DNA from 2 places in the Actinomadura sp. GTD37 genome. Region 2 is predicted to be linked to the other one. Evidence: riboswitches for the same ligand, from Rfam matches in the RefSeq annotation. Region 2 holds a riboswitch; the other holds the start of a gene.

Region 1 (3,904 bases), on a different contig from region 2:
ACGACGGTGGACACGACCGCGTACGGGGCGACCAGCGCGAGCTGGCGCCAGTCCGCCGAGCCGACCCCGCCGAGGATCCAGGAGAAGATGCGCTGCAGCTCCTCGGCGTTCATCTGCTGGATGAACGTCTGCACCGCCGCGAGGAACAGCGACACCGCGACGCCCGCGAGCACCAGCGTCGCGGCCTCGTTGCCGCCCGCCGACCGGCCGAGCCCGTACGCCAGGGCGACCCCGCAGACGGCGCCGACGAAGGCGGCGAGCGGGACGCCGTAGCCGGGGTCGCCGGGCACCAGGGCGATCACCAGCGTCGCGCCGACCCCGGCCCCGGACGCCGCGCCGAGCAGGTACGGGTCGGCGAGCGGGTTGCGGAACACGCCCTGGTAGCCGGCCCCGGCCATGGCGAGCATCCCGCCGACCAGCGCCGCCATCAGGGCGCGCGGGACCCGCAGCTCGAACAGGACGCTCTCGTCGATCGGCCCGAACCCGGAGTCGACGTGCACGAACGGGATCTTGTCGGCGAGCGCCTTCAGCACCCCTCCGGCGGGCAGCCCGGCGGCGCCCACCAGCACACCGGCCAGCAGGGTCGCGGCGAGCAGCGCGACCGCCGCCGCGAGCGGCAGCGCCCGCAGCCTGGCCTGGGAACGTCCCGCGCGCCCCTTCGGCGCGGCGGCGTCCTCGGGGGGCGCCTTCTCCTTCCCCGGCGGGTCGGTCTCCCGGACGCGGACGTCCGGGGCCGTCCCGGCGGGGCCGGCCGGAACGGTCCCGGAGCGGGGACGGCGCCTTCCGTTCATGAGCGGGCGTCCCCGGCGGCCGCGGTCACTGCACCTTCTGGACGGCGGCGCCGATCGCCTTGACGAACTCGGGCAGGCGGGGCCCCCAGCGGGAGGCGATGTCGTCGTCCAGTTCGACGACGTTCCCGTTCTTCACCGCGTCCAGGTCGGACCAGCCGGGGCGCTTCGCCAGGGCGGCGGTGTTCTGGCCGCAGCACTTGGTGTCGGCCAGGAACACGAGGTCCGGGTCCTGCTTGAGCAGGTACTCGCGGGACAGCTGCGGGTATCCGCCGGCCGCCTTGTCGGCCTTGTCGGCGACGTTCCGCAGGCCGAACAGCCCGTACACCTGGCCGACGAACGTGGTGGACGTCACCGAGTGCAGCTGGTTGTCGAGCTCGTGGTAGTAGGTGAGGCCCTTGCCCTTGGACGCGGCGCCCGACGACGCGGCGACCGTCTTCTGGATCTCCGCCTTCATGCCGTCGGTGAGCTTCGCGGCCTCGGCGGCGTGGCCGGTGGCCCGGCCGAGGTCGTCGATCTCGTCGTAGGCGTCGTCCAGCCTGGCCGCCGCGGGCTCCAGCAGGACGGGGATCTTCACCTTCTCCAGCGCCTTGACGACGCCGTTCAGGTCGTCGGACACGACGACGAGGTCGGGCCTGTAGGCGATGATCGCCTCGGCGTTCGGCTTGAAGCCGGACAGTTTGGTGCGCGGCGCCTCGGCCGGGTGGTTGGAGTAGTCGCTGACCGCGACCACCTGCGGGCCGGCGCCGATGGCGAACAGCGTCTCGGTGTGGGTGGGGGAGAGCGAGATGATCCGCTTCGGCCGGGCGGGAACGGTGACCGCGCCGTTCCCCGCCTGGACGGTGACGGACCCCGCGCCGTTCGCCCCGTTCTCGGCGTTGCCGCCGTCGCCGCCGCATGCGGCCGTGACCATGGCGATGCCGATCGCCATCACCGCGCCGAAGGTACGTACGGGTCTCACAGGAGCCTCCAGGCTGCCGGGAAGCCACGGCCCGCTCATGACGGATCGCCCTTCCACGAGGTCGAGAATCGTCGGCGCGCGAGGAGGCGACCTGGCTCGGCCACTTCGAGAAGGGGCATCACAGTTGCGGGACAGCGCCGGATTCACACCGGACTTCGCTCCTGGGCGCGCAGCACCGCAACGGTATCAGCCGCGGTATCCCGATCTGTCCGGGTGTTCGGTGTGAGTCCTCACTCCGGCTTGACGGTGTGAGTCCTCACTCCGTACGGTGGCGGGCATGGTGACCGGGAACCGCCGCCGCGCGCCGGGCATGACCCCGCAGCGGCGCCGCGAGATGATCGTGCGGACCGCGCTGCCGCTCGTCGCCGAGCACGGGACGGCCGTGACCACCGGGCAGATCGCCCGCGCCGCCGGCATCGGCGAGGCGACGATCTTCCGCGTGTTCGCCGACAAGGACGAACTGCTCGACGCGTGCGTCGCCGAGGCGCTGCGCAACGACCACGTCGTGGCGGTGATCGCCGAGATCCCGCTCGACCAGCCGCTGGCCGACCGGCTCGCCGAGGCGAGCGCCGCGATCGAGGCCTACCTCGTCCGGATGGGCATGGTCCTCGGCGCGCTGCAGGCCACCGGCCGCCGGCTCGGCCGCGGCATGCCGCGCCCCGGCGGCGGGGGTCCCGGCGGCGGGGACGAGGGGAGCGCGCCGGAGGGCGGCGGGCACGCGGGAGGCGGAGCCGACCGCGACGCCGCCATGAACCGGACCCGCGACGCCATCGCCGAACTGCTCGAGCCCGAACGCGACCGGCTCCGCCTGCCCGCCGAGCAGATCGCGGGCCTGTTCATGGGCCTGGCGTTCACCCGCGCCCGGCCGCCCGCCGGGCCCGCCGCGTCCAGCCCGTCCATGGCGGAGTACCTGGACGTCTTCCTGCACGGAGCCCTCAAGGAAGGACCCCCCGAATGACGATCAGCCTCAACCACATGATCGTGACCGCCGCCGACAACGACGAGGCCGCCCGCTTCTTCGCGAGCGTCATGGGCCTGGAGTGCACCGGCCCGCACCCGCACGCGCGGCACTTCGTCCCGATCCGCGTGACCGAGGGCCTCACCCTCGACTTCCTGACGGTCGCGCACCCGCAGGGCCACCACCTGGCCTTCGACGTGGACGCCGACACGTTCGACGCGGTCGTCGACCGCCTCGACGCACGCGAGATCCCGTACGGCGACGAGCCCGCGCACGCCGACAGCGGGCGGGTGGACGAGGCCCACCCGCTCGGCGGGCGGGGCCTCTACTTCTCCGACTCCAGCGGCAACCTCTACGAGCTCATCGCGCCAGCGCGCCCTTGAGGAACGCCCGGGTGCGCGCCCGGTCGTCGCCGGGCATGTACTCGGCGGCGATGAAGTCGGTGACACCCGCCTCGGCGAGCTCCTCCAGCTTGGCTTGGACCGTGTCCTCGTCGCCGATGACGGCCAGGCCGGCGGGGCCTTCCACGCCCTCCCGGTCCATCATCGCCCGGTAGGACGGCAGGCTCCCGTACATCGCGAACGTCTCGGCCGCCTGCTCCCGCGCGCGCTCTGCGTCACTCGTGACGCACGTGGGCAGGACGCAGACCACGCGTGGTTCGCTGCGTCCGGCCGCCTTGGCCGCCGCCGCGATGGTGGGAGCGATGTGCTCCCGGACGGTCCTGGGGCCGGTCATCCACAGGACGGTGCCGTCCGCCCTCTCGCCCGCCAGTTTCAGCATCTTCGGGCCGAGCGCCGCCAGCAGCAGGGGCACGCGGCCCTCGTTCGGCACGCTCAACCCGATGTCGCCCCGCAGCGTCTCGCCCTTGAAGGACGCGTTCTCCCCGTTCAGCAGCGGGAGCAGGACGGACAGGTACTCGTCCATGTGCCGGACGGGCCGGCCGAAGTCGTACCCGTACATCTCCTCGATGACGATCTTGTGGGAGAGGCCGACGCCGAGCGTCAGCCGTCCCTCAAGGGCCAGCGCGGTCGTCCGCGCCTGCTGCGCCAGGACCGCCGGATGGCGCGGGTACGTCGGCACCACCGCGGTGCCGAGCTCGATCCCCGGGACTCCCCGTCCCGCCACGGCGAGCGCGGTGAGCGCGTCGACCCCGAAGATCTGCGAGAGCCAGGCCGAGGGGAACCCGTCGTCGGCGGC
Region 2 (3,904 bases):
CGTACCCGGCGGCGCGCAGGTCGCCGACCAGCTCCATGTGCGAGCGGGCCGCCTCCACGCTCGTGACGTCGGCGTCCAGCTCCCCGATCGCGCCGATGATCTCGCCGAACTCCGAGTAGCACATGTGGGTGTGGATCTGTGTGGCGTCCCGCACGCCCGACGTGGCCAGCCGGAACGCGCCGACCGCCCAGGCGAGGTAGCCGGGACGGTCGGCGTCCCGCAGCGGGAGCAGTTCGCGCAGGGCGGGCTCGTCCACCTGGATGACGCGGATCCCGGCGTCCTCCAGGTCGGCGATCTCGTCCCGGAGGGCGAGCGCGACCTGGCGGGCCGTCTCGGCGAGCGGCTGGTCGTCGCGGACGAACGACCAGGCCAGCATCGTGACCGGCCCGGTCAGCATCCCCTTGACCGGCTTGTCCGTGAGCGACTGCGCGTACACGGCCCACTCGACGGTCATCGGCCGCGGCCGCGCGACGTCGCTGTGCAGGATCGGCGGCCGGACGTACCGCGACCCGTACGACTGCACCCATCCGTGGTCGGTGGCCGCGTACCCGTCGAGCTGCTCGGCGAAGTACTGCACCATGTCGTTGCGCTCGGGCTCGCCGTGCACGAGGACGTCGAGGCCGAGGTCCTCCTGGAGCGCGATGACGCGGGCGATCTCGTCCTTCATGGCGCGCGTGTACTCGGCGCCGGTGACGCGCCCGGCGCGGCGGTCGGCGCGGGCCCGGCGGATCTCGGGGGTCTGCGGGAACGAGCCGATCGTGGTCGTCGCCAGGTCGGGCAGGCCGAGCGCGTCCCGCTGCGCGGCGAACCGGGCGGCGCGGTCGCCCCGGCGCGTGTCCGCCGCCGACCCGAGCCGTTCGCGGACGGCCCGGTCGACGCCCGCCTCCGGAAGGGGCGCGGCGTCCGGGACCGGGACGTCCTCGCTGAGCGCCCGTCCGAGGGCGACGACCTCGGCGACCTTCTGCCGGGCGAACGCGAGCCGTCCGCGGACGGCGGGGTCGAGCGCCGTCTCGGCGTCCAGGTCGAGCGGGACGTGCATCAGCGAGCAGGACGTGCCCACGACGACCCGATCGACGAGCCCGAGCACGGAGGCGCAGGCGGCCAGGGCCCTGCCCGGATCGGTGCGCCAGACGTTCCGCCCGTCCACCACGCCCGCGACGAGCGTCTTGCGCGGCATCCCGCCGACCGACGCGAGCACGTCCACGTTGCCGGGACCGGCGACGAGATCGAGCCCGACGGCCTCGACGCGGGAGCGCCCCAGCACCCGCAGCGCGTCCGCGCCGATCGTGCCGAAGTACGTGGCGACCATCAGCCGCGGCCTGCTGGTGAGCCGCCCGAGGCGGGTGTAGGCGCGGGCGAGCGCGTCGATCTCCGCTTCGCTCCGGTCGGCGACGAGGGCGGGCTCGTCCAGTTGCACCCATTGCGCGCCCGACCCGGCGAGCCGCTCCAGGACCTCGGCGTACACGTCGACCAGCCCGTCGAGCAGGTCGAGCGGCCGGAACCCCTCCTCCGCCGGCTTGGCGAGCAGCAGATACGTGAGCGGCCCGACGAGGACGGGACGCGTCTCGACGCCGAGCGCCCGCGCCTCCCGGTACTCGGCCAGCGGCTTCGCCGCCGCCCCGTCCGCCAGCCGGAACCGGGTGTCCACCCCGAGTTCGGGGACGATGTAGTGGTAGTTGGTGTCGAACCACTTGGTCATCTCGAGCGGCGGGACGTCCTGGACGCCGCGGGCCATGGCGAAGTACCGGTCGAGCCCGGTCAGGCGCCGGTACCGGTCCGGAACGGCGTCGACCAGGACGCTCGTGTCGAGCATCTGGTCGTAGAAGGAGAACGTGTTCGACGGGACGTCGTCGAGCCCGGCGTCGCGGAGCCCCGTCCAGACCTCGGCGCGCAGCCGGGCGCCGGTCTCGGCGAGCGCGCCGGCGTCGGCGCGTCCCGCCCAGTAGTCCTCGGTGGCGGCCTTCAGTTCCCGGTCGGCCCCGATTCGGGGGTATCCGAGGATCGTCGTGTTCATGGCGGCTTCCCTCGCTGTGCCACGGGCGGCCCCGGGAACGGCGACGGCACGCCTGCGCCGCCGGCCTTCCCGCGAGGCCGCACACCACCGCGCACCGGCCGGCGCGCGGGCGGAGGCAGGTCTTCGGACTCGCGGGCGTCGCCTCCCGGAGGAGGCGTCCTACTGGCCGTCGCTTCCCAGGCCGTTCGGCCCAGTGCCTATGACGGCGGTCGTTCCCGCTCACCGCTGCGGGGCAGTCCCGGACTCGCACCGGGTTCCCTCTTACGACACTCGAAAGGAGTGAACCGTCCGCGCCCGCGAGTCTACTCGTGCGCGCGGCGACGATCACGGGGGACCGCTCGTGCGCGGTCGGCGCGGTCGGCGGGCGGGGTGCGCGACGCGTCGCCGCGCGCCTGCGGATCGTCTTCGTCACGGTCTGTCGAGATGCCTCCACAGAGGATGAGGTGTTTTGAGATGATCTCAACTTGTCCTTCAGGATCGGGGAGGTGTCGCTGGATGGAGCCGCTGCGACCGGGTGATCCGGGCAGGGTGGGCCCCTACCGGCTGGAGGGGAGGCTGGGCGGCGGCGGTATGGGACTGGTGTTCCTCGGCCGGTCCCAAGGCGGGAGGCCGGTCGCGGTCAAGGTGGTGCGCCCCGAACTGGCCGAAGACGCCGGGTTCCGGCGCCGGTTCGCCCAGGAGGTGGAAGCGGCCCGGCGGGTCGGCGGCTTCTACACCGCCCAGGTGGTCAACGCCGACACCGAGACGCACTTCCCGTGGTTGGCCACGGCGTTCATCCCCGGCCCGTCGCTTGAACAGGCCGTCCGCGAACACGGGCCGCTGCCCGACCATGCGCTCAGCGCTCTGGGAGCGGGACTCGCGGAGGGACTGGCCGCGATCCACCACGAGGGTCTCGTGCACCGCGACCTCAAGCCCGGCAACATCATCCTCGCCGCCGACGGCCCCCGCGTCATCGACTTCGGCATCGCCCGTGCGCTGGACGACGCCTATACCTCCACCGCCGCGCTCGGGACTCCCGGGTACATGTCGCCCGAACAGGTCGGCGGACTGGCGGTCGGGCCGCCCAGCGACGTGTTCGCGCTGGGCGCGGTGCTCACGTTCGCGGCGACCGAACACGGCCCCTTCGGCACCGGGCCGGCCGGAACGATCGTCTACCGGATCGTCCACGGCACCCCCGACCTGACCCGGCTCCCCTCCCACCTCACCGGCCTGATCAGCGGCTGCCTGGCCAAAGACCCGAGCCTGCGGCCCCGGCTCACCGAGATCCTGGACCATTTCGCGAATTCCTCCAAAGCGACCATGTTCATGCCGGGCGGCCTGCCGGCGGAGGCTGGTGATCCGGCGGCGCATCATTCCGCTGATGGTCGGATCGAGTTCTTCGTGCGCGGTGCGGACGACCGTCTGTGGCATTTGTGGCAGGTCGCGCGGGACGGCGACTGGTCCGAATGGGAAGACCTCGGTAGGCATCGTCCGCTTCCGGGCGGGGGGTTTCTGTCGGTGGCTGGTGATCCGGCGGCGCACAGTTCGGCCGATGGTCGGATCGAGGTTCTTGTGCGCGGCACGGACGACCGTCTGTGGCATTTGTGGCAGGTCGCGCGGGACGGCGACTGGTCCGAATGGCAGGACCTCGGTAGGCATCGTCCGCTTCCGGGCGGGGGGTTTCTGTCGGTGGCTGGTGATCCGGCTGCGCATCATTCGGCCGATGGTCGGATTGAGGTTTTCGTGCGCGGTGTGGACGGTCATCTGTGGCATTTGTGGCAGGTGGCGCGGGAGGGTGGTTGGTCTAACTGGAGGGATGTGAGCGGGTATCGCTCGCATCCGGAGGATGGTCCGCTGATGGTGGCGGGTGATCCGGCTGCGCATCATTCGGCCGATGGTCGGATCGAGGTT

Evidence for each region. A riboswitch is a leader RNA that binds a small molecule or an ion and turns the genes downstream of it on or off. The one in region 2 is predicted to bind cobalamin.
Region 1: linked by a shared signal. The riboswitch ahead of ACA511_RS15260 (ABC transporter substrate-binding protein) and the one ahead of metE (5-methyltetrahydropteroyltriglutamate--homocysteine S-methyltransferase) in region 2 are both predicted to bind cobalamin.

Annotation. Positions count from the first base shown of each region.
Region 1 covers NZ_JBGNUS010000002.1:244,425-248,328, reverse strand. Annotated here, with positions in the region: gene ACA511_RS15265 (FecCD family ABC transporter permease) at 1-791, opposite strand, end outside; gene ACA511_RS15260 (ABC transporter substrate-binding protein) at 817-1,749, opposite strand; cobalamin riboswitch at 1,817-1,944, opposite strand; gene ACA511_RS15255 (TetR/AcrR family transcriptional regulator) at 2,027-2,707, shown strand; gene ACA511_RS15250 (VOC family protein) at 2,704-3,090, shown strand; gene ACA511_RS15245 (LLM class F420-dependent oxidoreductase) at 3,068-3,904, opposite strand, start outside.
Region 2 covers NZ_JBGNUS010000001.1:869,484-873,387, forward strand. Annotated here, with positions in the region: gene metE (5-methyltetrahydropteroyltriglutamate--homocysteine S-methyltransferase) at 1-2,014, opposite strand, end outside; cobalamin riboswitch at 2,129-2,300, opposite strand; gene ACA511_RS04215 (protein kinase) at 2,510-3,904, shown strand, end outside.